One region of the Lentzea sp. NPDC020367 genome, then DNA from elsewhere that is predicted to be linked to it. Evidence: riboswitches for the same ligand, from Rfam matches in the RefSeq annotation. Region 1 holds a riboswitch; each other region holds the start of a gene.

Region 1 (9,914 bases):
TGTTCCTGATCAACGTGCCGGTGGCGATCCTCGCGATCGCGGCCGTCGCGCTGCTCGTGCCGGAGTCCAAGGACCCGACCGTGCGCAAACCGGACGTGCTCGGCTCGATCCTGTCGATCATCGGCATGGTGTCGGTCGTCTACGCGGTGATCGAGGTGCCGGAGCACGGGTTCGGCTCGGCCGAGTTCGGCGTTCCGGTGGCGATCGGGCTCATCACCATGACCGGATTCGCGTTGTGGGAACGGCACACCGCCGATCCGATGCTCGACCTCGGGTTCTTCCGGAACCGCCGTTTCACCGGCGCGGTGGCGTCCGGAGTGCTGGCGGCGTTCGGCATGGCGGGCTCGCTCTTCCTGCTGACGCAACACCTTCAGGGCGTGCTCGGCTACAGCCCGCTGGAGGCCGGCGTGCGTGTGGCGCCGATGGCGATCGCGTTGCTCGTCACCAGCAACACGTTGGGACAGCTTGTGATGAAGCTCGGCGCGGGCAGGGCGATGCTGCTCGGCATGACGATCGTCGCGGGCGGCGTGGCGTTGCTGTCGATCGGCACGACCTACCCGCCGACGCTGGCCGGGCTGATCCTCATCGGCGTGGGTGTCGGTGTGTCCCAACCGGTCGCGGTCAACGCGCTGATGGGCTCGATCCCGCCGGAACGCGCCGGCATCGCGTCCGGGCTGTCCGGCACGCTGACGGAACTGGGTTCCTCGTTCGGCATCGCGGTGCTCGGTGCGTTGCTGTCGGCAAGGTTCGTGGCCTCGTTGCCGGACGGCGTTCCAGGGCGATCACTGAGTGAGGCCTTGCACAGCGGTGCGGACATCACGGTCGTGCGCGAGGCGTTCTCCAACGGCATGAGCGTGAGCCTCGTGATCGGTGCGATCGCCGTGTTCCTGGGAGGTGTTGTGGCCAGCGTGCTGCTGCGGCGTGCCTAGGATCGCCTTGTGGAGAGCGTCTGGTTCAGCAAGCCCAGGCCCGGCAGCGGGCAGCCCCTCGGTCTGAGCCGTGAGGCGATCGTCCGCAAGGCACTGGAGCTGCTGGACGAGCACGGCATGCAGAAGCTGTCCATGCGCAACCTCGCCGCGCAGCTCGGCGCGGCGCCGATGTCGCTGTACTGGCACGTGCCGACGAAGGACGCGTTGATCGAGCTCTGCCTGGACGAGATCTACGGCGAGTTCGACCTGCCGGAACCCGACGCCGAGTGGGAGCCCGCGCTGCGCGGGATGATGCACACGCTGCGTCATCTCGCGCAGAAGCACCCGTGGTGGGTGCGTGCCATCGGGGAGCACACCACGATCGGCCCGAACTCCGTGGCGATGGCGGACTCGTTGCTCGAACCCATGCGGGCGGCCGGTCTGTCGATGGCCGAGGCGGCGCTGTCGGCGTCCACGGTGTCGAGCTACGTCATGGGGTTCGCGATCGCCGAGGTGAACTTCGCCGGGCGGGGCAGGATGGACAAGCCGCCGCCGGACCTGGGCAAGATCGCCGACCTGTACCGCGAGAAGCACCCCCGCTACGTCGAGATGCTGGACAACCCGGCGGTGTGGTCGCTGGAGGGGCAGTTCGAGTTCGGCCTGGACTGCGTGATCGACGGCATCAAGGCGCGCGTCGCCGCCCTCAGATAGGCGAAACCCCCGCAGCGATTGACGCGTGCGGGGGCCTCATTCATTCAGTTGGCTTTAGACGACGGTCTCCAGCGGCGTGTGCGCGAGGCCGGTCGCCTCGGCCACCGGGCCGTTGGTCAGCAGGCCGGCGTGGACGTTCAGGCCCAGGGCGAGCGAACGGTCGTCCTTGAGCGCCTTCTCCCAGCCCTTGTCGGCCAGCGCGACCGCGTACGGCAGCGTCACGTTGGTCAGCGCGTAGGTCGAGGTGCGCGGGACGGCGCCCGGCATGTTCGCCACGCAGTAGAACACCGAGTTGTGGACCTCGTAGGTCGGGTCGGCGTGCGTGGTGGCGCGGGAGTCCTCGAAGCAACCGCCCTGGTCGATGGCGATGTCGACGAGCACCGAACCCGGCTTCATGTCGGCGACGAGCGCGTTCGACACGAGCTTCGGGGCAGCGGCACCGGGGACGAGCACGGCGCCGATGACCAGGTCGGCCTCGCGGACGGCCTGCTCGATGGCGAACGAGTTCGAGGCGAGCGTGCGCAGGCGGCCCTGGAACTGGGCGTCGATCTGGCGCAGGCGGTCGACGTTGGTGTCGAGGATCTGCACGTCCGCGCCCATGCCGACGGCGATGGTGGCGGCGTTGACGCCGGCCACGCCACCGCCGATGACGACCACGCGGGCCGGGGCGACACCGGGGACGCCGCCGGGCAGCACGCCACGGCCGCCGGAGGGCTTCATCAGCGCGAACGCACCGACCTGCGGGGCCAGCCGGCCCGCGACCTCGGACATCGGGGCGAGCAGCGGCAGCGAGCGGTTCGGGAGCTGCACGGTCTCGTAGGCGATGGCCGTGGTGCCGGACGCCAGCAGCGCCTCGGTCAGCGGCTTGTCGGCGGCGAGGTGCAGGTACGTGAAGAGGGTCTGGCCGGCGCGGAGACGGGGGTACTCCTCGGCGATCGGCTCCTTGACCTTGAGAACCAGGTCACCTTCCGCCCACACGTCGTCGGCGGTCGGGAGGATCTTGGCGCCCGCGGCGAGGTACTCCTCGTCGGTGATCGCGGAACCGAGACCGGCGCCCTGCTCGACGTACACGTCGTGGCCGCGACTGGTCAGTTCGTGCGCACCGGCAGGCGTGAGAGCGACGCGGTACTCGTGGTTCTTGATCTCGCGAGGAACTGCGATCCGCACGATGACTCCTCCGTTCGGTGGGCCGACATCTCATAATGTGGGCCAGTCGGAAGGTCATGTCACTGTGCGGATCGCACTATCCGGTAACCCTCTGGTTGTTCATCTAGGACAGAGCGACCTGAGCCTCGTTCGCGTTCCGCTCGACCGTCCCGCGTTGACACTCGGCGGGGGCCGCACATAGCGTTCGCGCCGAGAACTGAACACCGGCCGCGGCGCGCAAGCGTCAGAACCCGAGTGGGAGAGACCTCGACGAACCGGTCGGGGCGCCGAAGGGGCAAGCTCCCGCACACTCTCAGGCAGCAAGACCGCTCGGGGTAGGCAACTCTGCACGGCGGAGGGGGCGCAAGTTTCCTGACCCGTCACAGCCAGAGGAGTCGTCGCCGTGGAGTTCCCCGAGAACCTGCTCTACACCGCCGAGCACGAGTGGGTCGACTGGACGCCGGGCACTCAGGACCCGCTGACCTGCGGAATCACCGAGTACGCCGCTGACGCGCTCGGCGACATCGTCTTCGTCCAGTTGCCAGAGGTCGGTGCCAAGGTCGTCACCAACGCGGTCTGCGGCGAGCTGGAGTCCACCAAGTCCGTCAGCGACCTGTTCTCGCCCGTCACCGGTGAGGTGATCGAGGTCAACAGCGCTGTCGTGGACGACCCGGCGATCGTGAACAGCGACCCGTACGGCGCCGGCTGGTTGTTCAAGGTCCGCGTCGAGTCGGCCGAGAACCTCCTCACGGCGGCCAAGTACGCCGAACTCACCAAGTCTGACTGACCGCTCCACCACCACGAGGGACTGATCAGTGGCGATCAGCGTTTTCGACCTGTTCTCCGTCGGCATCGGACCGTCCAGTTCACACACGGTCGGACCGATGCGCGCGGCCGCGATGTTCGTCGAGAAGCTCGGCGCGAGCGTGTCCGAAGTGGACCGCGTGCACGTCGAGCTGTTCGGCTCGCTCGGTGCGACCGGCCACGGCCACGGCAGCCCCAAGGCCGTGTTCCTGGGCCTGGAAGGCAATCATCCGGAAGAAGTCGACCCCACGGCCGCGGCCCACCGCGTCGAGGAGATCGTCTCCAGCAAACGGCTCAAGCTCGGCGGCGCGCACGAGATCGACTTCGTGCACGACCGCGACCTCGTCATGCACCGCCGCAAGTCACTCCCGTTGCACCCCAACGGGATGAGCTTCGAGGCGTTCGCGGACGGCAAGTCGGTCGAGCACGCCGTCTACTACTCGATCGGCGGCGGGTTCGTCGTCGACGAGAACGCATCGGGCACCGACCGGATCAAGCCGGACTCGACGCCGTTGGCCCACCCGTTCCTGACCGGCGACGAGCTCCTCGCGCGGTGCCGCGAGACCGGCCTGTCGATCAGCGAGATCATGATGGCCAACGAGCTGTCGTGGCGCACCGAAGCCGAGGTCCGCCAAGGACTTCTGCACATCTGGCACGTCATGCAGGAGTGCGTCGAACGCGGCTGCAACGAGCACGGCGTCCTGCCCGGCGGCCTGAAGGTCCGCCGCCGTGCCGCCGAGATGCGCAAGACGCTGGAGAAGGAGCACTTCGTCACCGACCCGTTGCGGGTCATGGACTGGGTGACCCTCTTCGCGCTGGCCGTCAACGAGGAGAACGCGGCAGGCGGCCGTGTGGTCACCGCGCCGACCAACGGCGCGGCCGGCATCGTCCCGGCGGTCCTGCACTACTACACGAAGTTCGTGCCGGGAGCCTCCGACGACGGCGTGGTCCGGTTCCTGCTGACGGCAGGCGCGATCGGGGTGCTGTTCAAGGAGAACGCGTCGATCTCCGGCGCCGAGGTCGGCTGCCAGGGCGAGGTCGGCTCGGCCTGCTCGATGGCCGCCGGTGGCCTCGCCGAGGTGCTCGGCGGCACCCCCGAGCAGGTCGAGAACGCCGCCGAGATCGCCATGGAGCACAACCTCGGCCTGACGTGCGACCCGATCGGCGGTCTGGTGCAGATTCCGTGCATCGAACGCAACGCCGTCGCGTCCATCAAGGCCATCACGGCTGTGCGCATGGCTTTGCGCGGTGACGGTTCGCACTTCGTGTCGTTGGACAAGGTCATCAAGACTATGCGGGACACCGGCAAGGACATGTCGGTGAAGTACAAGGAGACGGCTCGCGGCGGACTCGCCGTGAACGTCATCGAGTGCTGAACTCCTCCGCGAACCAGTCGACGTGCAGGAACGCGTCCTGCGCGGCCTCGCTGTCCACTCCGGACAGACGGTCGCGCAGGGCGGGGCGGAACAGCCACTCCCGCATCTCCTCACCGGGCGTGGGGTTCTGCCAGACGAGCAGGCTGCCGTAGTCGCCCTTGGTGGTGCACTGAACGGCGGACGTCCACTCCCTGACGAGGTGCACGACCACCTCGTCGGGGAACGTGTCGACCAGGCGCAGCCACGGGGTCAGGCTCTCGTCCAGAAGCGCGGCGGTCTGGAACAACGCGTCCAGCGCGGGCCAGCGCTCGTCGTCCCCGGCAGCACGCCGGATGGCGCCGGTCAGCTGCGCGCGCAGGGCCGCCCGCTCGTTCTCCGGCCAGGTGAAGGGTCTCGCCAACGCCAGTCCCTCGGCGAGCGAGGCGTGCGGATCGTCCTCCATCACCTGGACCACCCGGTACGCGAGCCGCCGCCAGGCGGCCTCGTACTCGTCCTCGTCGAAGCAGCCGGGAGGGTGCCAGACGAAGTTCAGCAGGAGGTCGTCCGAAACCAGTTCGGGATCCCCGTCGAGCAGCGTCAGATCTGCCTCGGTCAGGACGCGTCCACAACACTTCACGCACTCAGCCTAAGCAGCTGCGGCAAGCGAAATAGAGCGTCAGGCAAGCGCGTCGATCTGCATCACCGCGTACTGCGCGACCTCGTTGTCCATTCCGGACAGACGGTCGCGCAGCGCTGGGGTGAGCAGCCAGCTCCGGATCGGCGCAGCCGGTTCGTCCCAGCGCAACCAGCCCCCGTCGCACGGGTCGCCGCCGCTCAGGAAGTCGTACGACCACTTGTGAGCGAGCTCCGCGACGGCGGCGTCCGGGAGACCGTCGACGACGGGCAGCCACGGCGTCAGGTCCTCGTCCATCTGCGCGGCGGCCTGGACCAGTTCGTCCAGGTCAGCGCTGTCCGACGCGCGGACGATGATCTCGGTGAGTCTCGAGCGCAGCGCGATGCGTTCGGCTTCCGGCCAGGCGGGCAGGTTGGCCCACGTCAGACCCTGGGTGAGCCGGCTGTCCGGGTCCCGTTCCAGCAGATCGAGCACCCTGGGAGCGAGCCGTCGCCAGGCGAGCTCGTACTCGTCCGGCTCGAAGTGGTCCTCGACCTCCCAGGCGAACTGCCACACGACGGTGTCGGGCACCAGCGCGGGATCGCCGTCGAGCAGCTCGAGCTCGGCCGAGGTCCAGCAGAGTCCGCAGCCCTTCACGTGCTCAGCGGGCGTCGTACACGGCCTGCGCGGCCAGCACCTCGGGCATGCGGCCCTCGAGGAGGTGGATCAACGACAGCAGCCGCTCGGCCGTGTCGCGGCCCAGCGGCGTGAGGCTGTAGTCGACGCGCGGCGGGTTCGTGTTCTGGGCTTCCCGGTGCACGAGGCCGTCGCGCTCCAGTGCCTGCAACGTCTGCGACAGCATCTTCTCGCTGACCCCGTCGACGCGGCGGCGCAGTTCGTTGAACCGCAGTTGCCCGTCGGCGAGCGCGGTCAGCGTCAGGCTGCCCCACCTGCCGGTGATGTGCTCCAGCGTGGGACGCGACGGGCACGCTTTCGCGAACACGTTGTAGTCCATAGCAGCATCATACCTGGTCAAAACGCTAACTGAAAGTAAGTGTGAGAGCTCTCCGCGTCAGGAGAGCCCTCACACCTCAGAACGGCCAGGTGGCGTTCTGACCTGCTTCGAGCAGCGGCACCATGCGGAAGGTCGCGTCCGTCAGGCCGCCGAATTCGTGGCGGTTGGCCTTGCCGGTGGCGTACGCGGCGTTCCGGTACCCGCCGAGGTTGAACCCGTAGATCGGCACGTGCCGCGGCACGACGTCCGAGGCGCCCTGCCCGTAGTGCCCGGACATCGTCTGCATGTCCGAGATGACGAACACGCGGTCGTGCCCCTTGTAGGTGCGCTTCAGCGACCCGACGATGTCGGTGCCGTGCCCGACCTCGCCGATCCGCTTGAGGAACCGGTCGACCTCGCGGATCACCGAAGCGCCCCGCGCGATGTCGTGCCGGAACGTGCCGTCCGCGAACCCGACGACGTCGACCTGCTCGCCCTTAGCGCCCAGTGCGACGCCGAAGACCGCCGCGGCCTTGGCCGGGGTGACCTTCGACCGAGCCGAGATCGTGCCGCCCGTCATCGACGCCGAGGTGTCGATCAGGATCAGCGACCGGCCCGCCAGGGCGGGCAGGTTCGACAGCGACGCCTGCAGTGCCTGGTCCAGGGCGTGGCCCCAGCGCAGGCTCGGCGCCGCCTCGTACGCGGACAGGAAGCGGAACGGGAACTGCCGCGAGCGCGCGACCTGGCCGGGATCGGCCAGACGTGCCGCGACGGCCGCCGCTGCCTCGTCGGACATGCCGGCCTCGTCGAAGTTGCGCAGGTTCCGAAGCAGAGCCATGTAGCCCATCGACGGCGCCAGTGCTTCCCACACCTCACGGGTCAGCGGTCCCTGCAGCCAACCGGCCACGGACTCCCACGTCATCCCCGCCTGGCGCAGCACGTCGACCGCGTCAGGGCGCTGGAACAGCGAACGGCGCTGCTCGACCGGCCACGCCATCAGCTCACGCCGTGCCGCGATCACGCGCAGCTCGGCGGGAACGTCCGCCTCCGCGGAACGGCGGCGGTCCAGCACGTACTGGAAGAGCGCGCCCTGCCACGGAGCGCCGGCCGAGGGGTGGGCGAGGTTCAGCACGTCGGCCATCCGGAACCCACGGGCGTCGCTGTCCCACTTGAGGACCGCGCGCTCGTTGTAGAGGCGCCCGACGGCGTCGGCGATGCCGCGCTTGATCGGCTTCGGCACGCGCCGGCCGTTCGTGCTGGTCCAGTAGGCCAGGAGTTCGCCCGGCTCGTCGGCGCGCTGCAGCACGGAGTCCACGACGGCGCGGTTGGTGACGCCCGCGCTGGACTCGGACACGAGCCGTGCCAGCACGAACTCGGCCGCGCCCACGAGCGACGCCGTGCGCATGTTCGCCTCGCTGCGCAGCCACGTGAGCAGGCGCGCGGTCCACTCGGGATCCGACAGCGCCGCCTCGTGGACGAGCTGGGCGAAGCGGTTGTCGCGCTGACCACCGGACTCGTAGAAGGTGTCCTCGCCGCCCATGTTCGACACGGCGAGCAGGAACAGCTCGGACTTCGTGTCACGGGCGTAGCCGTCGCCACCCTCGTAGGTGCGACCGGTCGGTTCCGGCGCCGTGGCGACCGGGCTGGTGCCCGCCGGACGTGCGCGGAAGATGTTGAACTTCGCCATCGGCTCTTTCCCCCTCGGAAAAAACAAAGGGGAGCCCACAAACCCCACACGTGTCCGAGATCAAAGTCGCGGAAGGTACGTTGCTGCTCTGCCAGTTGAGCTACAGCCGGTTTCCCGTCTGGCGGGACTCGAACCCGCAACCCGCCCATTAACAGTGGAAGTAACCCTCTGCTTCGCACCGGACACGTGTGAAGTTGTGCGCTCCCGAGATCAAACGCGCCCACGGTCGGGTTTTCATCTCGAATGAAGTAACCGTGGACTTTCGCACCGGGTGCTCATTTATGTAACCACGCCGCGCCAGTGATTTAATTCCGGCCGATGTGAAGTTGGTGGACGCCCGAGATCAAATCGCGGGGGGTGACGTGCCCACCGAGGTGGGCGAAGACCGGCCGAAACCGGCTTCAGGGGTCGAACCTGAGAATCACCAGAAGTAACCCTCCGCTGCGCACCGGGCGCACACTCATACAACCACGCCGCGCAAAGGGTTTTCCTAAGGCGCCGCCTTCACGAGCCGGCGCAGCAGGTAGAAGAGGCCGACCGTCAGCAGGAACCCGACGGCGCTGATCATCACGATCTGCTCGACCGTGTCGGCCTTCGACCCCGCGAACACGTAGGCGGCGCAAATGGGGATGGTGCCGATGAGGGTGAACGACATGAACTGGCGGAACGACACCCTGGACACCCCCGCGGACACCGACACGGTCTCCGCCATCATCGGAATGCCGCGTGCCACTCCGAAGAACCAGGGACCGAACTGACGGCCCCATCGCCGCATCTCGGTCAGCTCCTCGATGGTGACCACCCGGCGCACCAGCCACGGGCCCGCGAACCGCCCCAGGGCGTACCCTGCGGCAGAGGAACCCAGGGATCCGATGATCGCGAGTGCCAGTCCGAAGGGCAGGCCGAGTGCCGTTCCCGCCAGCACGATGAGCGGAGTGGACGGCACGGGCAGCAGCACGTCCACGACGAGCAGGGCGAAGATCGCCGCCGCCGCCCACACCGGGTCGATGCCGCGCACCCACGACACGACCCCTTCGAAGTCGATGAGGTCCAGTGCCTCGAACACGATCCAGCTCAGCAGGACGAAGCCGAGCACGACGGCCGGTATCCACTTCCACCGAACGCCCGTCTCATAACTCATCGGGTGATGGTCGCCCACGTCGATCCGCCGGACAATCCGCCAGTGGCGCAGGTTCCGCGAAGGGACACACATGAGTGACGATCTCGTGCCTTTTCTGGGGCACTGGGTGCTCGACCCGGCACGCTCCGCGTACACCGGCGGCAATCCTCCCCGGAGCGGCCACCACGACCTGAGGCTGGAGGGCGACCGGCTGATCGTGAGCATCGAGGGCGTGCTGGGGTCCGGTGACCCCATCCGCACCGGGTACACATTGGACCTGTGGCACGACACGCCGATGAGCGTCGGCAAGGTCGACCGCGTGCGCACGGTGGTGGAGCCCAGGCGGTTCTGCACGATCGCCTACGCAGGCGCGCAAGCGGTTGCGCGCTCGTGGCGGATCCTCGGCCACCTCAACGAGATGACGATCGTCCAGTCCGCACCCGACCAGTTCGGCGTGTGGCGCGACGACGTTTCGGTCTACCGCAGGCAGTTCTAGGAACCCACAGGATCAACGGGGTCTGAACACCGTCACGACCACGCGCAAACCCAGCAGCACGCTGATGATCAGCAGGTTGT
Region 2 (9,914 bases), on a different contig from region 1:
GGCGATCGGGACGGCGTGGAGGTGCGGTCGGCGCTGGTGCGGCCGTTGCAGCAGCTCGACCAGCGGATGCGGGAGAACGACGTGCCGGCGTTGCGGATCACGCTGGAGCACGGGGACCGCGTGCTCGGGCACGGCGAGCCGGCCGGGACGTTGCGGACCACGTCGTTCGAGCTGATGCGGGCCATCGGCGGGCGGCGGTCGGCCGACCAGATCAAAGCTCTGGACTGGGACGGCGATCCGGACGTGTGGATCGCCGCGCTGGCGTTGTTCGGGCGGCACCGGCCGGAGCCGTTCGAGGAGTAACTTCCCTCGGCGTGAGCGACTGGCTGGCGGACACCCGCGACTCCTACGACACGGTCTCGGTCAGCTATGCCGAGCAGACGCACCACCTCCTGGACGGCCTCCCGCACCTGCGGGCGGCGCTGCGGTTGTTCGCGGAGGAGGTGCGCGGGCCGGTCGCGGACGTCGGCTGCGGGCCCGGCACCATCACGGCGCTCCTGCACGGCCTCGGCGTCGACGCGTTCGGGATCGACCTCTCCCCCGCGATGATCGAACTGGCCAGGCGCACCCACCCCGGGCTGCGGTTCGAGGTGGGGTCGATGACCGAACCGCTCGGCGAGCAGGTCGGCGGGATCATCGCCTGGTGGTCGCTGATCCACGTTCCCGACGAGCTCGTGCCCGTGGTGTTCGGGCACTTCCGGGACGCGTTGCGGCCGGACGGGTTGCTGCAGGTGGGTTTCCACGTCGGCGACGAGACGCGGCTCAAGACGCAGGGCTACGGCGGGCATCCGATGCGCGTGCACGTTCATCTGCGCAAGCCCGAGCGGGTGGCGGAATGGCTGCGGGAGGCCGGGTTCACCGTGGAGGCGCAGTGGTTGCTCGGCGACGACGGCGCGGTCCTGTTCGCACGGCGCGGGTGAGACCATTTGCGCGTGTCAGAAGAACAGACGTGTCAGCGGTGTGGCGAGACGGTCGAGCTGGAACGGGAAGACTTCGAGCTGTTCGAGCGGATGCATCCCGACTGCTTCCACTTCGCGTTCGAGCACGACGTGAACAAGCCCGGCATCAGCGCCGACGAGAACTGCGGCGACGAGGCCTGCCCGGTCGGAGCGTAGAAAAACGGGCGCACCCCCGAGTGCGCCCGTTTCACCAGCCCTAGATCAGCTGCTGTACGCCTCGAGCGGCGGGCAGGAGCAGACCAGGTTGCGGTCGCCCTTCGCGCCGTCGATGCGGCGGACGGGCGGCCAGATCTTCGGAGCACCGGTACCGGCCGGGTACACGGCCTCCTCGCGGGTGTACGGGTGGTTCCACTCGCCGACGGTCACGCAGGCCGCGGTGTGCGGGGCGTTGCGCAGCGGGTTGTCCTCGACGGGCCAGTCGCCGGCGCCGACGCGGTCGATCTCGTGCTTGATGGCGATCATGGCGTCGATGAACCTGTCGATCTCGGCCAGGTCCTCGGACTCGGTCGGCTCGACCATCAGGGTGCCGGCGACCGGGAACGACATGGTCGGGGCGTGCAGGCCGTAGTCGGCGAGACGCTTGGCCACGTCGTCCACCGTCACGCCGGTGGCCTTGGTGATCGGGCGCAGGTCGAGGATGCACTCGTGGGCCACGAAGCCGCCCTCGCCGGTGTAGAGGACCGGGTAGTGCTCGTCCAGGCGCCGTGCGACGTAGTTGGCGGCCGCCACGGCGGTCAGGGTGGCGCGGCGCAGGCCGTCGCCGCCCATCATGCGCACGTACGCCCACGAGATCGGCAGGATCGACGCGGAACCCCACGGGGCGCCGGAGATCGGGCCGACACCGGTGGCCGGTCCCGCGGTCGGCTGCAGTGGGTGGTTCGGCAGGAACGGGGCGAGGTGGGACTTCACGCCGATCGGGCCGACGCCGGGGCCACCGCCGCCGTGCGGGATGCAGAACGTCTTGTGCAGGTTCAGGTGCGAGACGTCCGAGCCGAACTTGCCGTAGCGGGCCAGGCCGATCAACGCGTTGAGGTTCGCGCCGTCGACGTACACCTGGCCGCCCGCGTCGTGGACCAGGCCGCAGACCTCGCGGACGGTGTCCTCGTACACGCCGTGGGTCGACGGGTAGGTGATCATGATCGCGGCGAGGTCGTCGGCGTGCTCGGCGACCGTCGAACGCAGGTGGCCCATGTCGATGTTGCCCTTGTCGTCGCACTTCACGACGACGACGCGCATGCCGGCCATGACGGCGGACGCGGCGTTGGTGCCGTGCGCGGACGACGGGATCAGGCAGACGTCGCGGTCGGCGTTGCCGTTGGCGCGGTGGTAGGCGCGGATCGCCAGCAGACCGGCGAACTCACCCTGCGAACCGGCGTTGGGCTGCAACGACACCGCGTCGTAGCCGGTGACCTCGGCGAGCCACTCCTCCAGGTCGGACACGATCTTCAGCAGACCGGCGGCGTCCTCGGCGGGCGCGAACGGGTGCAGCGTCGAGAACTCCGGCCACGTGATGGACTCCATCTCCGCGGTGGCGTTCAGCTTCATCGTGCACGAGCCCAGCGGGATCATGCTGCGGTCCAGCGCGACGTCCTTGTCGGACAGCGCGCGCAGGTAGCGCAGCAGCGCGGTCTCGGAGCGGTGCGCGTGGAAGACCGGGTGCGTCAGGTAGTCCGAGGTGCGGCGCAGGTCGCCCGGGATGCCGTCGGCGGTGTCGGCGTCGATCGCGTCCACATCGGACCCGGTGACACCGAAGGCGTTCCACACGGCGACGATGTGCGCGCGCGTGGTCTTCTCGTCGCAAGCGATTGCCACGACGTCGTCGTCGACCTTGCGGAGGTTGATGCCGGCCTCACGCGCCTTCTCGACGACAGCGGCGGCCTGGCCCTCGACGCGGACCTGGACGGTGTCGAAGAACTCGCCGTGCACGACGTCGAGACCGGCCTCGCACAGGCCCGTGGCGAGCACGGTGGCCAGGCGGTGCACGCGGGTCGCGATCGACCGCAGGCCCTCGGGACCGTGGTAGACGGCGTACATGGACGCGATCACGGCCAGAAGAACCTGCGCGGTGCAGATGTTCGACGTGGCCTTCTCACGGCGGATGTGCTGCTCACGCGTCTGCAGCGCGAGGCGGTAGGCCAGCGAGCCGTCGGAGTCGACGGAGACACCGACCAGACGGCCGGGCAGCTGACGCTCCAGGCCGGACCGGACGGCCATGTAGCCGGCGTGCGGGCCACCGAAGCCGATGGGCACGCCGAAGCGCTGCGTGGTGCCGACGACGACGTCCGCGCCGATCTCGCCCGGCGCGCGCAGCAGCGTCAGCGCCAGCAGGTCGGCGACGACGACGGCCTGCGCACCGGCGGCGTGGATCTCCTCGATCAACGCGGCCTGGTCGCGCACGACACCGGAGGCGCCGGGGTAGGACAGCAGTACGCCGTAGAAGTCGCCGCCGAGGCCCAGGCCCTCGATGCCCTGCGACAGGTCGGCGACGACGATCTCGATGCCCAGCGGCTCGGCGCGCGTCTCGATGACGGCCAGCGTCTGCGGCAGCGTGTCGGCGTCGATGACGAACTTGTTCGACTTGGACTTGCCCGCGCGGCGCACCAGCGTCATCGCCTCGGCGGCGGCGGTCGACTCGTCCAGCATGGACGCGTTCGCGGTCGGCAGGCCGGTCAGGTCGCCGACCATGGTCTGGAAGTTCAGCAGCGCCTCGAGACGGCCCTGCGAGATCTCCGGCTGGTACGGCGTGTACGCGGTGTACCAGGCGGGCGACTCGAGCACGTTGCGCAGGATCACGCCCGGCGTCACGGTGTCGTAGTAGCCGAGGCCGATCATCTGCGTCATCGGGCGGTTCCGCGAGGCGAGCTCACGCAGTTCGGCCAGCGCCTCGGTCTCGGTGGCCGGGTCGGGCAGGTCCAGCACGAGATCGCGCTCGTGGATCGACGAAGGCACCGCGTGCTGCGCCAGCTCCTCGAGCGACCCGACGCCGATGACGTCGAGGATGCGCGCGAGTTCGGCGGGGCGCGGACCGACGTGGCGGTCGGCGAACGGGGTGCCGTGCTCGAGAGCTGCGAGCGGAATGCGGTCCTGCGTCATCAAACGCCTCCGGGGGCTGCGGGCACACGTGTCCTGGTGCCCTCCCCGCTCTGTCCGTACCCCGAAGGGCGCCTGAGAGGTTCACCCACCGGTAAGGATGGGCTTTCACCGTCGGCGGGATCCCCAGAAAAATCCTGGTGATCCACTTTCCAGAGGCGTCTCGCTCGGCGGTCCTGGATGCCTGAGAGGTTCCCGGGGAGGGACTTGCTCCTTCGGCGCCGGGCTCGAAACCCGGTCTCTCCCGCCTGAGTTCAGCGACTACCCGAGAAGAATACCCGCAGGCAGCCCCGCTAGTCCCCAGGGACGCGACCTACATCTCAGTGCCAAGACCGGCGAGCACCTCCGCAACGGGGTCCGCCGGGTCGTCGCGCAGCGCCACGAGCAGGTGCGCGGTGCCCACGACCGCGTCTCCGCGCCGGGCGGCGACGAGCTTCGCCCGTTCCATCGCACGCTCCACCTTGCCGCCGCTGACGGGCAACGCGGCCAGGTCGATCCCCGCCTCGCGCAACGCCGCCGCCCCGCCCGACTCGAACTCCGGCTTCAGCCTCCTGCCTGCCACCGTCAACTGGCGGTCGACCGCCAGCACCGCCTCCACCAGGTCGCGAGACGACACTTCTCGCCTCGCGGCCACGGCCAGCCGTCCGGCCTCGTTGCGCACGACGGTCAGCACCGGCCCGCCCAGCCCCTGGCCGCGCGCGACCCACCGCACCAGCCAGCGCACGTACCCGCCGCCGGACTCACCCTCCAACGCTCCCGCCTTGCGCAGCAACCGCACGGCGGGCGCTTCCTCGACCTCCGCGTGGGTTCGCGCGGCATCCGCCCGCACAGCGGCGGCCATCGCGTCGACGTCCACTCCGCGCAGCACGAACAGGTCGGCGGCACGTCCGGAACCCTGCTCCAGCAACGCGAGGGAGAGGTGGGTCGTGGTCAGCACGCCGTCGCCGGCCCGGGCGGCCGCCGCGAGCAGACACTCCTCCAGCGCACGGCTGACGGGCGGCACGGTCTCGATGACCAGGCGGTCGCAGGCGACGTTCAGCAACGCCGTGACGTCCGGATGAGCCTCGGGAACGACGCCACCGTCGTCGTCGGCCCAGTGCTCGGCCCCCCGCGCCATCGCCTGGGCCCGCAGCGACTTCACGCCGAGCTTGCGGCCGGGTCCGATGGTGTCGATCAGCGAGATCAGCAGGTTCTCGGTGCCGAGGAAGCCGAACTCCAGCCGAAGCGCGCGCTGCGCCGCCGCTTCCAGCACCTTCACGACCTGGTAGGAGGGGGTGATCGTCATGCGGGGAACGCTAGGGACCGATGCGGTCTGGTCGCTGCCGCCGACCGGCCATCCCACGGCGCCAGTCGGCCACGTTTCCCAAACCGGTCAGCCGGTGGCGCGCTCGCGACGCCGGCGGGTCAGCTCGTCCTCGGTCATCGGGGCGATCTCGACGCCGTCCGCACGTTCGGCCGGGAACTCGTGGATCGTGCCGGAGATCTCGCGCATCGCACCGCTGACCGCGATGCCGAACACGCCCTGACCGCCCTGCAGCAGATCGACGACCTCTTCCGGCGAGGTGCACTCGTAGACGGTGGTGCCGTCGGAGAACAGCGTGATGCGCGCCAGGTCCTGCACGCCGCGGCGCCGCAGGTGGTCGACCGCGACCCTGATGTTCTGCAGGGAGACACCGGTGTCCAGCAGCCGCTTCACGACCTTGAGCACCAGGATGTCCTTGAAGGAGTACAGCCTCTGGCTCCCGGAGCCGTGCGCCATCCTTATCGTCGGCGCGACCAGCCCGGTCCTTGCCCAGTAGTCGAGCTGCCGGTACGTGATCCCCGCGATCTGACACGCCGCGGGTCCTCGGTAACCGACGAGCTCGTCCGGCAGCGAGGAGTCCGGGAACAGTTCACCCTGCAGCCCGGATTCGGCCCTCAAGGGCGCTTCCTCGACCACGCCTGCCTCCCCTCGGAACGGCCACGAAACTCATGACCGTCAAGCCGCTACGTCAGCTCGCGCGAACCAGCGACGTCCACTCGAGTTCGACGGTAGGACCGGTCCGAGGGCAGGTCAACGCGACGCGCGGGGAGAGGCGACCCTCAACCTCAAGTGGAGAGTCATGCCGTCACCCGAAACGGGACGTTCAGGTGACGTTTAGTGATCGTTTAGCGATTAAAACGACCGTAAGTAGTCCGATCGAGGGACATCCAAACGAACTGACTCACGGTCCATACGAGACGGAGTGCGACACCCTTGAAAACTCAGGTGTCCGCGCCTCTGAAGTCTTCAGGGGACACGGAGTCGAGGAACTCGCGGAACTTCTCCACCTCGTCCTCCTGCTCGTCCGGGATGATGAGGCCCGCCTCGGCCAGGACGGACTCCTCGGCGTGGATGGGCACGCCGACGCGCAACGCCAGCGCCACCGAGTCGGACGGCCGCGCGGACACCCGCACGTCGCCGTCGAACACGAGCTCGGCGAAGAAGGTGCCCTCCTGCAGGTCGGTGATCCGCACCTGCTCGAGGTTGCGTCCCAGTGCTCCGATGACGTCCTTGAGGAGGTCGTGCGTGAGCGGACGGGCAGGACGGACACCCTGTTGTTCGAGTGCGATCGCCGTGGCCTCCACGGAGCCGATCCAGATCGGCAGGTACCGCTCACCCTCGGTTTCACGGAGCAGGAGGATCGGCTGGTTCTGGGGCAGCTCCACCCGGACGCCCACGACGCGCATCTCACTCATCGGGTCTCGCCTCCCTCTGACTCGTTGGGGAGTACCCGGTTCGCTCCGAGCATCCCCCGGCGTATGCGTTCGACGCTACCCGCCAAGCGGGCCGTGTGCTCAATTGTTGCGGGCAGAAAGTGATCAAGATGATTGCCGCAAGCCCGCTCTCACCAACAACGTGTGCAACGAGGTGAACAGGTCAGCCAATTCCCGAACCGTCTCGGGATCTGAGAAGGACTTCAGCACGACCACCTCGTGGTCCGCTGCCGCGCGAACCGCGCGCAGGTGTTCGCGCTCGACGCCGAGCCCGGTCATCGTCCGGATCGTGCGGAGCGCGGTGATGTCCTCGGTGGTGAACCGGCCGCCGGGGCCGGGGCGCAGCAGACCGTCGCGTTCCAGCTGGGACAGTTGCTCGGCGGTGAAACCGGTCTGGGACAGCAGATCGATCCGCGACAGCGACGTGGCGTCCTCGGGGACGGAGTCGAGCTGCTCGCGGATCACTTTGAGCGGCAGGTACCTGTCCCGTTGTGCGGACAGCACGAACCGCAACCTCTCGACGTCCGCCACGGCGAACTGGCGGTAGCCGGAGGCGGTGCGTGCCGGGCGGACCAACCCCTCCGCTTCCAGGAAGCGGATCTTGGAGATGGTGACGTCGGGGAACTCGGGACGAAGCTGTGCGAGCACAGCTCCGATGCTCAAGACCCCGCGTTGTGGCCGCCCGGCCGTCACGCGTCAGGCTCCCGCGGAGCCAGGACCCGTCAGGAAGACGAGACGGAACTTGCCGATCTGAACCTCGTCGCCGTTCGCGAGGACGGCCTGGTCGACCGGCTCACGGTTGACGTAGGTGCCGTTGAGGCTGCCCACGTCGATGACGACGAACTCACCGCTCTCCCGGCGGAACTCGGCGTGCCGGCGCGAAACCGTCACGTCGTCCAGGAAGATGTCGCTGTCGGGGTGGCGCCCCGCACTCGTCGTGTCACGGTCCAGCAAGAACCGGGAACCGGCGTTCGGGCCGCGCTTCACCACGAGCAGCGCGGAACCGGCGGGAAGGGCGTCAACACCGGCAACAGCCGGCTCCGGGGCGGGGGTGCCTTCCATCTCCTGGAGGAAGTCCGCCCGGAAGACGGAGGTCCGCTCCGGGGACTGCTCCGGCGGAACGCCTGGGCCGTCGTTCGTGCTCACCTGAGCTCTCCTCCTGCTGCTGGATCCGTCACTTCCGGTAAAACCTATCGCGTTGGGGTCACCGCCTTCAGCGCGGCTCCCCTTCCGGCCGAAGATCCGGCGAAAGATCGACGTCACTCCTTCTCCACCAAGGCCTTGTACGCCTCCGCGTCCAGCAGGCCTTCCAGCGCCTCGGGGTCGTTCAGCCTGATCTCGACCATCCAGCCCTCGCCGTACGGATCGGTGTTGACGGAGTCCGGCGTCTGGACCAACGCGTCGTTGATGGCGACGACCTCGCCGTCGAGCGGCGAGTAGAGGTCGGACACGCTCTTGGTGGACTCGACCTCGCCGAACGTGTCGCCGGCCGCCACGGTGTGGCCGACCTCGGGCAGCTGGACGAAGACGACGTCACCGAGCTGTTCCTGGGCGTAGTCGGTGATGCCGACGCGCACTGTGTTCTCGCCGCTGGCGGCGATCCACTCGTGCTCCTCGGTGTAACGAAGCTCCTCGGGAATCAACTGACTGCGCTCCTCGTGCTGAACCTGTATGGGGTGATCTTTTCACGCGACCGTGCGAGGTGTGCCCCGCAGGGCCAGGAAGAACTGGTAGACGTACAGCAGCGCCGACCACAGGTAGAGCGCCCCGCCCCACACCGTGAACGCGTAGGCGACCGGCTGGGCGGCCTGCGCCCACGCCGAGTCGCCCTGCGCGAGCAGCAGCAGGGGGAAGGCGTACAGCAGGTTGAAGGTCGCGGCCTTGCCCAGGTACGTCACCTCGAACGGGCCCCAGCCCCGTTGCCGCAGGATCAGCAGGCAGATGCCGACGACGATCTCTCGCCCCACGAGCACGAGGGCGACCCAGAGCGGAACGATGTCCCTGATGACGAACGCCAGCAGCGTGCAGAACACGTAGAGGCGGTCGGCGGCGGGATCGAGCAGCGCGCCGAGGTTGCTCATCTGGTTGAGCCAGCGCGCGAGCTTGCCATCGAGCCAGTCGGAGAAGCCCGCGAAGACGAGGACGAGGATCGCCCAGCCGTCTTCGCGGGGTCCCAGCAACAGGTAGAGGAAGAGCGGAACACCGGCCAGCCGCAACACGCTGAGCAGGTTCGGAATCGTCAGCAGGCGATCAGCCGGATCACGCACACCCGCACTCTAAACGAGTGACTGCGCAAGGGCTGCCGGATGGCGTCACGGCACGCGGTGCGACTGGTTGCGGGTGGTGCCCGATGTTCGATCTCACTGTGTTCGTTTCGTGCGGGTAAATCTCAGGCTGTCCGGGTGAACGTCCATCCTCGGCGCTGCATCTCGGCCCCGGTGATGGCGTGCGGGCGGCCCCGGTCGTCGCGGCCCACCCAGCGAGCGCGGAAACCCTCGAGCACGTAGGCGTGACCCCGGCTCCACACCACGCTGCAAGGCGTGGTCGGCAGCGCGGAATCGCAGTCTGCGTCCTGCATCGGCTGGGTTTCCATGGCGGTTCTCATTTCAGTCCCTCCGTGACATCAGGGATGTCGCGCACCGGGGCTCCGGCGTTATCCCTGGAAACGAATTCTGTCGGACTGTGGTTCAGAACACGTGTCCTGTTTGGGTCCTAAGCGTTAACTGGATCGAACCGCGCGCCGAGCTGTTCGGGCCCGAAGCGCAGCGGAAGAGCGGGTCCTTGCCTGCGCAACCGTTCGTCGTACGACGATGACCGCACGGCTCGTCCAGTTCATCGGCCGGGCCTAATCTCAGCGCGTGAACCAGGTGAAATTCGGTGCGGAACTCATTTCGCGGGTGATGGACCACCTGTGCTCGCAGCTCGACGGCTGCGAAGGCGTGGGCCTGAGCGTGTGGCCGGACGGCAAACTGCTGAGGGCCCTCGGGGTGGCCGTGGAGCTCGACGCCGAGCAGCTGAGCAGCGGCGCGGGACCGCTCGTCGAGGCCTCGCGCGACGAGCGGCAGGTGTCCGGGAAGGTCGGCGGCGTGGACGTGGTCGCGGTGCCGGGCAGCTGGGGGGACAGCGGGC
Region 3 (9,914 bases), on a different contig from region 1:
CGGGTCCGCACGGAACCGGGAGAGCTGCCAGTCACCCACGGCCTCGAAGACGAAGCCGACCAACCACACGCCAGTGCCCAGCCAATCTAGCACTCCGAAAGGGGCCGAAAGGTGCTGTGCGGCCTGGATCGGCAGCGAGACGATCCACATCAGCACGGCCTGGGTCAGGTAGACGCGGTACATCCGCAGGCGCGGGTTTCCCTTGGCACGCCTCAAGATGTCCTGGTAACGCGGGTCCTCGTCCTTGCCCCGGTTGCGCGAGTGGATGTGCACGCCCAGGCGTACGCCCCACACCACGGTGAGGAGGGCGACCACCCACTGCCGAGTTGGTTCGCCCTCCGCGAACAGGAGCGTGATCACCGCGATCACGGCGAACCCGGGGCCCCACACGGAGTCGATCAGGTCGTAGCGCTTGCGGGAGTCCGCGTACAGGAACAGGCCGCTGAGCAGCAGCAGAACGGCCAGGAAGCTGATCAGGAAGCTCATCGGGCCACCAGCTCACGACGGACGCGCGGCATGCCGCTGCGGCCGTTCTCGCTCCTGCGCACCGCCAGGATCTGGTCCACGCCCATCCGGCCCTCCTCGAACGTCAGCGCGCCGCCCGCGAGGTACAGCCGCCAGACCCGCGCCTGTCCTTCACCGACCAGCGCGACGACCTCGTCCCACCGCTCTTCGAGAGTCTCCGCCCACGCCCGCACGGTCCAAACGTAGTGCTCGCGCAACGCGTGCACATCTCGGATCTCCAGGCCGGCTCCCTCGAGGAAGCCGGTGGTCGCGCTGACCGGGCGCATGTGCATGTCCGGCGCGACGTACGACTCGATGAACGCCCCGCCGCCGGGCGCGTTGTGGCCGCGCGACATCTGCTGCAGCAGCAGGCGTCCCTCCGGCTTGAGCAACCGGTGCAGCGTCGCGGCGTACTCGGGGTAGTTGCTCTCGCCGACGTGCTCGCCCATCTCGATCGTGGAGATCGCGTCGAACGGTTCGCCGCTCACCTCGCGGTAGTCCTGCAACCGCACCTCGACGCGACCGGTCAGTCCCTCGGCCTCGATTCGACCAAGGATGTGTGCGCGTTGCTGCGCGGAGATCGTCACGCCGGTCGCGTGCACGCCGTAGTGCTTCGCGGCGTGGATGATCATCGAACCCCACCCGCAGCCGACGTCGAGCAGGCGCATGCCCGGCCGCAGGTCGAGCTTGCGGCACACGAGGTCCAGCTTGTTGTGCTGCGCCTGCGCGACCGACTCGTCCTCGGACGTGAAGTACGCGCACGAGTAGGCCATGCTCGGATCGAGCACGAGCTGGTAGAAGTCGTTGCTCAGATCGTAGTGATGCGAAATGGCATCGCGGTCACGGCTCTTCGTGTGCAGCGCGCCCCGCAGCCGTGCCTCCTCCTTCGGCGCATCCGGATTGCGTCCCAGCACTTTCAGTTGCAATGCGAGTTTCGCGACCTCCGAAAGACGCGGCCGCCGGGTCACTCCCCGCCGGACGAGCCCCCAGATCTGCGAGAGACCGGTCGCGAGATCACCCTCCACATCGAGCTCCCCGCTCACGTACGCGCGCGCGAGCCCCAGCTCGTTCGGACTCCACACGAGCCTCCGCAACGCGTCGCGGGACCGGATCACGAGCACCGTGCCGTCCTGCGGCCCGGCCACACTTCCGTCCCAGGCTCGAAATCCGATTGGCAACGGCGCACCCAGCACCCGTTCGGCCATTCCCGCCAGCTGACCTGCGACGACCACCCTGCACCTCCTGCATGACCTGACTCCCCCCGACGTTCGAGACAGGACGAGGTTCGGTTCGTTTCTGAACCGAGACGCAACCCCGCCCGTATGGCCTCGATAGAGCGAACGGATGGACGAGGAGGACATGAGTGTGATCCGACGTAACCGCATTGCCATCGGGCTCGCCGCGGGACTGGCAGTTGTGCTGGGTCTGGGTGTCTGGAGCGCCACTGGCAGTGGCACGAACTCCAAGCCGGTGGCACAAACCGAAACCGATCTGGGCGTCCTCGGTGACTACGGCGACGTGGGTCAGCCCCCGGTACTCCAGGAGCCCGCGCAGGCCCCCGAAGCCCCAGTTCAGCAGCAGGCCCCGGAAGTTCCGGCCGCGCAGCCCCCGGCTGCACAGCCCCCCGCAGCAGCCCCCGTCAGCACGTTGAGGCTGGTCGGCAAGAGCGTGGACAAGATGGGTCAGGTCGTCCAGGACGGCGACGGCCGCACCCTTTACCGCTTCGACAAGGACGTCCCGAAGCCGGAAGGCAAGTCCAACTGCAACGACCAGTGCGCCGTGACGTGGCCGCCGCTGTTCGCGGACACGATCCCGCAGCTGGAAGGCGTCGACTCCAAGCTGGTCTCGCTGATCACCCGCGCTGACGGCAAGAAGCAGGTCGCCATCGACGGCTGGGGTCTCTACACGTACTCGAAGGACCCGGCGCCGGGCAAGTGGGCCGGCCAGGGCATCGGCGGCACGTGGTTCGTGATCCAGCCCAACGGCAAGCGCAACGTCGAGTGCCTCCCGCCTGGTGTGACGGCTCCGGCTGCGTAACCCCACAGCATCCCGTTAGGACGGTCCATCTGAGACACACATCACCCTGACACGGTGAAACCCCGGCCCTGGGGAAGGGGCCGGGGTTCCCGTCGTTTCGCTCCAGGGTCACGAAAGCCGAAGGGGCGCCACCGGATCTCCGGTGGCGCCCCTTCGGTTTCTCAGCTCAGAGCGTGGAGTACAGCGGGTGCTTCGCCGCCAGCACCTCGACGCGCGCACGCAGTTCGTCGATCGCCGCGCCCGGCTTCAGTGCCTCCGCGATCACGTCGGCGACCTCGGTGAAGTCCACCTCGCCGAACCCGCGGGTGGCCAGCGCGGGCGTACCGATCCGCAGACCGGACGTCACCATCGGCGGACGCGGGTCGTTCGGAACGGCGTTGCGGTTGACCGTGATGCCGATCTGGTGCAGCACGTCCTCGGCCTGCTTGCCGTCGAGCTCGGAGTTGACCAGGTCGACGAGGACCAGGTGCACGTCGGTGCCCCCGGTCAGCACCTTCACGCCGGCCGCGGCGACGTCCGCCTGCGACAGACGCTCGGCCAGGATCCGCGAACCCTCCAGCGTGCGACGCTGACGGTCGGCGAACTCCGGCGAGGCGGCGTGCTTGAACGCCACGGCCTTCGCCGCGATGACGTGCTCCAGCGGACCGCCCTGCTGGCCGGGGAACACCGCCGAGTTGATCTTCTTCGCGATGTCGGCGTCGTTCGACAGGATCACGCCACCACGGGGACCGCCGAGGGTCTTGTGCGTCGTGGTCGTCGTGACGTGCGCGTGCGGCACGGGCGACGGGTGCAGGTCGGCGGCGACGAGGCCGGCGAAGTGCGCCATGTCGACCATCAGGTAGGCCTCGACCGAGTCCGCGATGCGGCGGAACTCGGCGAAGTCCAGCTGGCGCGGGTAGGCGGACCAGCCGGCCACGATCAGCTTCGGGCGGTGCTCGGTCGCCAGGCGCTCGACCTCGGCCATGTCGACGCGGCCGTCGGAGTCCGCGACGTGGTACGGCACGACGTTGTAGAGCTTGCCGGAGAAGTTGATGCGCATGCCGTGCGTCAGGTGGCCGCCGTGCGCGAGGTCCAGGCCCAGGATCGTGTCGCCGGGCTGGAGCAGCGCGAACATCGCGGCCGCGTTGGCCTGCGCGCCCGAGTGCGGCTGGACGTTCGCGAAGCCCGCGCCGAAGAGCGACTTGATGCGCTCGATGGCGAGCCGCTCGACGACGTCCACGTGCTCGCAGCCGCCGTAGTAGCGGCGGCCGGGGTACCCCTCGGCGTACTTGTTCGTGAGGACGGAGCCCTGGGCCTGCAACACCGACACGGGCGTGAAGTTCTCCGAGGCGATCATCTCGAGAGTGCCCTGCTGGCGCGCCAACTCGGCCGCAACGGCTTCGGCGACCTCGGGGTCGTACTCCGCGAGGGAAGCGTTGAACTGGTCGGACATCTGGAGAATCTCCCTACTTGGCGCGCTTGTAGAACGGAAGTGCGACGACCTCGACCGGCTGCTTCTTGCCGCGGACGTCGACCAGCAGTGGGGTGCCGGGCTCGGCACTGGCCCGTGACACGTAGGCCATGGCGACGGAGTAGCCGAGGGTCGGGGACAGCGCGCCCGACGTCACCTCGCCCACGACCTCGTCGCCGTTGAGCACCGCGTAACCGTGGCGCGGGGCACGGCGTTCGGGCGTCTTCAGTCCGACCAGGACCGAGTCCACCCCGGACTCGGCGACCTTGGCCAGCGCGTCGCGGCCCACGAAGTCGCCGGGCTTGTCGAGCTTCACGACACGGCCCAGGTTCGCGTTGTACGGCGTCAGCGACGTCGTGAGCTCGTTGCCGTACAAGGGCATTCCGGCTTCGAGGCGCAACGTGTCGCGGCAGCCGAGACCGCACGGCTTGAGCTCGTGCGCCTCGCCCGCGGACAGCAGCGCGGCCCAGACGGCCGGCGCGTCGGCGGGTGCGACGAAGAGCTCGAAGCCCTCCTCGCCCGTGTAACCCGTGCGCGCGAGCAACGCGTCGACTCCGGCCACGGTGGAAGGGTACGAGGCGTAGTACTTGACTGACGCCAGGTCCGTCTCGGTCAGGCCGGAGAGGATCTCAACGGACTTCGGGCCCTGGATCGCGATCAACGCGTAGTCGGTCGACTTGTCGGTGACGACGGTGTCGAACCCGGCTGCGCGCTCGACCAGGGCCTCAGCCACGACGGCGGCGTTGGAGGCGTTCGCGACGACCATGAACTCCTGGTCGCCCAGGCGGTACACGATCAGGTCGTCGAGCACGCCGCCGTCGGCCTGGGTGATCATCGTGTAGCGGGCCTTGCCGACGGCCAGCGCGGAGATGTGCCCGACCAGCGCGTAGTCGAGGGCCTCGCCCGCCTGCGGTCCGGTCAGGACGATCTCACCCATGTGCGTGAGGTCGAACAGGCCAGCGGTGGTGCGCACGGCGTGGTGCTCGGCGAGTTCGGACGAGTAGCGCAGCGGCATCCGCCAGCCCGCGAAGTCGGTGAACATCGCGCCGAGCTGCTCGTGCTCGGCGTTCAGAGGCGTGAGGCGGGACATCAGAACGCTCCTCCAGGGTGCGCCGAAGAGCCGGACGCGGCCGGCTGAGGCATCAGAAGAATGACACGATCCATCGGAGACTCCTCACTAGAGCGAGCCTCCCCCTCTGTCATGAGCCTGAGAGCTTCACCACCGAAGTGGCTTGCACCGTGGGCGAGGCTGCCGAGCAGCCTGCTTTCCAGAGTTGCCTTCGTCGCGCGGTACCTGTGCCTGAGAGATTCCGGGGAGGGATTGCTCCTTCGGCGCCCCTGCTGGAGGGGTCTCTTCCGCGCGACATCGACGGCCGTGTTCAGTTGGTAGCCCCAGACGCTAGCAGGCCAAACGTCACAGCGGCACGCCCTGCGCCGTCTTCTCGACCACCTTGCGCTCCGCCCAGAAGGACAGGAACGGGACCGTGCCGGCGAGCAGCACCAGCAGGGTGCCCTTGATCGACCAGCGCAGCTTCAGCGCCAGGTCGACGGAAATCACCAGGTAGATGGCGTAGAGGAAGCCGTGGATCGGGCCGACGACCTTCATCGCGCCGCCCATGTCCGCGGCGTACTTGAGCACCATGGCCACGACCAGGAGCAGCAGGAAGACTCCGACCACGTAAGCCATGACCCTGAACCGGGTCAACGCACCCTTCATCTGCCCGCCTTCGCTCAACGACCGTCCCGCGCGTTGAGGTTCGCGAGCATGCGGTTGTAGGCCGCGAGCTCCGCGTCTTCTTCGTCGTCGAACTGCTCGACAGGCGCGGGTTTGACGGCGACAACGGTAGCCATCGGCTCCAGAGCAGGCGCAACCGGATCCTCGTCACGGCGCTGACGTGCCAGCCGACGGAACCGCCACACCATGAAGAGAGGGAAGAGGCCGAAGAGCGGCCACTGGAGCACGTACCCGAGGTTCTGGAACGTGCCGCTGGCGGACTCGAAGCGCTGCCACTGCCACCAGGCGAGTCCGCAACAGGCGACCAGCGCCGCCAGACAGGCGAACGCGATCAGCACACGTTGGGGAGTAAGGAGGCCGCGCACGACCTCCACACTACTTGGGTGGGTCTCCGGAAGGAGACCGCCCCGTGGGGTGTGAGGGCCTCGGCCCTCAGCGGAAAAACGGCGAACGAACGTTGGCGAGCGCGCCCCGCACGAGCGCGCGTGCCCGTTCAACGAATGGATACAGGGCTGCCGCCTCCGACAGCCCGGTCCACTACGCCACGCCGTCCCGGCGCTGCCTCTGCAGACGAGCAACGCACCAGGCCGCGGCGGAGCCACGACGAAGGTGCTGGAGAACCGTCATCGGTCCCAGGCGCCTCCCGAGATCGGCAGGAGACAGGCCGGCCGCGCGGTAGTCGAGCGCGCGCTGGTCCAACGGGCTGATGCCCGCGTCCCACCACTGCTCGGCCTCGGCGACGTCGCCCACCAGCTGCCAGTAGCTCGCCGCGGCGGCGAGCAGTGCCTCGGGTGCCTCCGGCGCCCGCTTGCGCATCGCGGCCACGTAGGCCGGATCCGCCGAGTCGACCTTGACCAAGCCACGCGACCCACTCCTGCCTCCCCGCTGCACGGGGATGCCTGGCGCCGAGGGGGGAGCCTCCGCGAGCCACGCGTTCTTGATCCGGTTCACCTCCTGCATCTCTGCGTCATCAGACCGTTCAGCCGCCCACTGCTGCAACAGCTCGTGGACCCCGGAGTCCTCGACCATATGTGCCTCCTCGTCGGTCGGGGATCGGCCATTGCAGCGGAAGGTATTCGGTAGGTCTGACAATCGCCAGACCCTGAATCCCCAGAACACCCGTTACCAGTGCGTGATTGGCCTCATTCCACCCATCCGGCTCAACGCAGACGGCCGAAGATCACCCAACGTCACTAGCTGAGCGGGGTGGCCGTGCCGAAGAGGCTCCTGATGAAGGTGATGATCGACTCCGCGCCCTGACGCAGCCAGCCGAGAACCTGCTGCACCGCCGAGGCGGACTGCTCGGGCTGGGTGATCAGGAGGAACAGCACCAGCGCGACGCCCGCCAGCACTAGCACCTTCTTGAGGTTCACAGGTACCTCTCCGTCCGTGTGGTTCACCGGTCAGGCGGCGGACCGCCCGTGTCACCCGTCATGGTCCCTCATTCACCCTTGCGATGAACAACGACCACGCCCAACTCGTCCCAGGATCTACCTGGGACGCACGCCTGCGTGACGGCCAATGTCACCCGAATGGCGGCTAAAGAGGGGCCTCAACAGCGCCGATGTCCTGGGCACGAGGTGAACACGGACTCCCTCGCATCCCACAGCTTGGAAGAGAGACTGTTGCACCGGGGCTCACCCGGATGCCGAACTCACCCCATCACGCACCGTCACGCCTTCGTGGCGCTATTAATGCGCGTCCGAGCATTATCCAATTACTCCAGACCGCCGCAGTTCCATAATTCGATCGGCCGCCACACCCATGTCGGCAAGCACTTCCCCGGTGTTCGTTCCGGGCGAAACAGGAGCCGTGGGAACCGCCGCGGGAGTGCGGTCGAACCGGGGCGCCGGAGCCGGGTGCGGCGAGCCCGACACGTCCACGAAAGTGTCGCGGGCTGCGTTGTACGGGTGATGCGCCGCCTCGGCAGGAGTCAGCACCGGAGCCAGGCACGCGTCCGTGTCCCGCGCCAGGTCAGCCCACTCGTCCCGCGGCCGGGTCTTCACCGCCGCCGCGATGCGCTCCCGCAGCTCAGGCCAGTTCGCCGGATCGTTGCGCGAGGGCGCGTCCTCCAGGCCCAGCACGCGCACCAGGTCGGCGTAGAACTTCTCCTCCAGCGCGCCGATGGCCACGTACCGCCCGTCGGCGGCCTCGTAGACGTCGTAGAACGGCACTCCACCGTCGAGCATGTTCTCGCCACGCCCGCCCGACCACATGCCCGCGGACCGCATCCCGTGCAGGAACGTCGTCAGCAGCGCCGCCCCGTCGACCATCGCGGTGTCCACGACCTGGCCGCGTCCGGAGCGCTCCCGTTCATACAGTGCGGCGAGCACGCCCAGAGCCAGCAGCAGCCCTCCCCCGCCGAAGTCGCCCAGGAGGTTGATGGGGAACGACGGCGGCCCTCCTGCCCGTCCCAGCGGCTCCAGCGCACCCGCGACGGCGATGTAGTTGATGTCGTGGCCGGCGCGGTCGGCGAGCGGCCCGTCCTGGCCCCAGCCGGTCATGCGTCCATATACAAGGCGCGGGTTGCGGGCCAGGCACTGCGCGGGGCCGATGCCCAGCCGTTCGGTCACGCCCGGCCGGAAGCCCTCGATCAGCACGTCCGAGCGCTCGACCAGTCCGAGAACCAGTTCGGCACCCTCCGGCTTGCGCGTGTCGACGGCGATCGAGCGCCGGTTGCGGCCGAGGAAGTCGCCGGGGATCGTCTGCACGCTCCCCGGCTTGTGCACCTGGATCACGTCGGCACCGAGGTCCGCCAGCACCATCGCACCGAACGGCGCGGGCGCGAGGCCGGCGAGCTCGATGACGCGCAGCCCTGCGAGAGGGCCGGTCACAAGGACCTCGCGATGATTTCCTTCATGATCTCGTTCGTCCCGCCGTAGATCCGCTGCACGCGTGCGTCGGACCAGGCGCGTGCGATCGGGTACTCGTTCATGTAGCCGTAGCCGCCGAACAGCTGCACGCACTCGTCGACGACCTTGCTCAACCGGTCGCTGGCCCACCACTTCGCCATCGCCGCGGTCGGCACGTCCAGTTCGCCCTTCAGGTGCTTCTCGATGCACTCGTCGATGAACGCCCTGGTCACGGCCGCCTCGGTGGCGCACTCGGCGAGCTTGAACCGGGTGTTCTGGAACTTGATCAGCTCCTTGCCGAACGCCTTGCGGTCCTTCACGTACTTCAGCGTGACGTCCACGGCGGCCTCGATGCCCGCGATGCAGCAGACGCCGATGATCAGGCGTTCCTGCGGCAACTGGTGCATCAGCTGGATGAACCCGAGGCCCTCCTGCTCACCGAGGAGGTTGGTCGCGGGCACGCGGACGTCGTCGAAGAACAGCTCGGCGGTGTCCTGGCCCTTCATGCCGACCTTGTCGAGCACGCGGCCGCGCCGGATGTCGTTCTCCACGACGAGCAGCGAGATGCCCTGCGCGCCCTGGGCCGGGTCGGTCTTGGCGACGACGATGACCAGGTCGGCCTGCAGGCCGTTGGTGATGAACGTCTTCGAGCCGTTGATGACGTACTCGTCGCCGTCCCTGATGGCCTTCGTCCGGATGCCCTGGAGGTCGGAGCCCGCACCGGGTTCGGTCATCGCGATCGCGCCGACGTACTCACCGGACGCGAGCTTGGGCAGCCAGCGCTGCTTCTGCTCCTCGGAGCCGTAGGAGTTGAGGTAGTGCGCCACGATGCCGCTGTGCACGCTGTTGCCCCACGAGCTGTCACCGGCCCGTGCCTGCTCTTCCAGCAACACGGCCTCATGGGCGAACGTGCCGCCACCGCCGCCGTACTCCTCGGGGATGCTGAGGCACAGCAGCCCGAGCTCACCGGCCTTGCGCCACAGGTCGCGGTCGACCTGCTTCTGCTCGGCGAAGCGTTCCTGGTGCGGCACGACCTCCTTCTCCATGAACGTGCGGGCGAGCTGGCGCAACTGGTCCAGGTCGCTGTCCATCCACCGCGATCGACGCTCTGCCATGCGGTCCACGAAACCACCGGGCGGTGATCCACGCCATGACCGCCGCGCCTGCGCGGACCCGAAAAACTGAGCGAAATTCCCACCCCGGTCGTCCAGACTGCCTCGTATGCAGATCCACCAGGTCATGCCGGACGAGTGGGAGCTCTGGCGTGACACCCGTCTGGAGGCGCTGGCCAGCGACCCCGAGGAGTTCGGCTCCACCCTGGCGCGCGAGCAGGCGT

What was found. A riboswitch is a leader RNA that binds a small molecule or an ion and turns the genes downstream of it on or off. The one in region 1 is predicted to bind glycine.
Region 2: it holds a riboswitch for glycine, as region 1 does, so the genes downstream of both, gcvP (aminomethyl-transferring glycine dehydrogenase) here and gcvH (glycine cleavage system protein GcvH) in region 1, are expected to answer to the same signal.
Region 3: it holds a riboswitch for glycine, as region 1 does, so the genes downstream of both, gcvT (glycine cleavage system aminomethyltransferase GcvT) here and gcvH (glycine cleavage system protein GcvH) in region 1, are expected to answer to the same signal.

Annotation. Positions count from the first base shown of each region.
Region 1 is NZ_JBIRVV010000019.1:90,978-100,891, forward strand. It holds gene ACH413_RS42685 (MFS transporter) at 1-929, shown strand, start outside; gene ACH413_RS42690 (TetR/AcrR family transcriptional regulator) at 939-1,619, shown strand; gene ald (alanine dehydrogenase) at 1,674-2,786, opposite strand; glycine riboswitch at 3,012-3,104, shown strand; gene gcvH (glycine cleavage system protein GcvH) at 3,169-3,552, shown strand; gene ACH413_RS42705 (L-serine ammonia-lyase) at 3,581-4,945, shown strand; gene ACH413_RS42710 (hypothetical protein) at 4,932-5,561, opposite strand; gene ACH413_RS42715 (hypothetical protein) at 5,601-6,194, opposite strand; gene ACH413_RS42720 (helix-turn-helix domain-containing protein) at 6,199-6,552, opposite strand; gene ACH413_RS42725 (TROVE domain-containing protein) at 6,629-8,218, opposite strand; gene ACH413_RS42730 (VTT domain-containing protein) at 8,709-9,359, opposite strand; gene ACH413_RS42735 (hypothetical protein) at 9,430-9,834, shown strand; gene ACH413_RS42740 (AarF/UbiB family protein) at 9,847-9,914, opposite strand, start outside.
Region 2 is NZ_JBIRVV010000006.1:118,745-128,658, reverse strand. It holds gene ACH413_RS25730 (maleylpyruvate isomerase family mycothiol-dependent enzyme) at 1-303, shown strand, start outside; gene ACH413_RS25725 (class I SAM-dependent methyltransferase) at 315-920, shown strand; gene ACH413_RS25720 (hypothetical protein) at 933-1,115, shown strand; gene gcvP (aminomethyl-transferring glycine dehydrogenase) at 1,161-4,052, opposite strand; glycine riboswitch at 4,101-4,207, opposite strand; glycine riboswitch at 4,211-4,306, opposite strand; gene ACH413_RS25710 (Clp protease N-terminal domain-containing protein) at 4,363-5,334, opposite strand; gene ACH413_RS25705 (MerR family transcriptional regulator) at 5,422-5,988, opposite strand; gene ACH413_RS25700 (bifunctional nuclease family protein) at 6,294-6,767, opposite strand; gene ACH413_RS25695 (MerR family transcriptional regulator) at 6,891-7,448, opposite strand; gene garA (glycogen accumulation regulator GarA) at 7,482-7,931, opposite strand; gene gcvH (glycine cleavage system protein GcvH) at 8,045-8,428, opposite strand; gene ACH413_RS25680 (CDP-alcohol phosphatidyltransferase family protein) at 8,471-9,052, opposite strand; gene ACH413_RS25675 (hypothetical protein) at 9,175-9,390, opposite strand; gene ACH413_RS25670 (ANTAR domain-containing protein) at 9,644-9,914, shown strand, end outside.
Region 3 is NZ_JBIRVV010000003.1:126,468-136,381, forward strand. It holds gene ACH413_RS12895 (DUF1295 domain-containing protein) at 1-486, opposite strand, end outside; gene ACH413_RS12900 (cyclopropane-fatty-acyl-phospholipid synthase family protein) at 483-1,709, opposite strand; gene ACH413_RS12905 (hypothetical protein) at 1,864-2,541, shown strand; gene glyA (serine hydroxymethyltransferase) at 2,708-3,973, opposite strand; gene gcvT (glycine cleavage system aminomethyltransferase GcvT) at 3,987-5,081, opposite strand; glycine riboswitch at 5,178-5,269, opposite strand; glycine riboswitch at 5,270-5,360, opposite strand; gene ACH413_RS12920 (DUF3817 domain-containing protein) at 5,406-5,708, opposite strand; gene ACH413_RS12925 (hypothetical protein) at 5,723-6,091, opposite strand; gene ACH413_RS12930 (transcriptional regulator) at 6,264-6,755, opposite strand; gene ACH413_RS12935 (hypothetical protein) at 6,920-7,099, opposite strand; gene ACH413_RS12940 (CaiB/BaiF CoA-transferase family protein) at 7,436-8,560, opposite strand; gene ACH413_RS12945 (acyl-CoA dehydrogenase family protein) at 8,557-9,693, opposite strand; gene ACH413_RS12950 (GNAT family N-acetyltransferase) at 9,800-9,914, shown strand, end outside.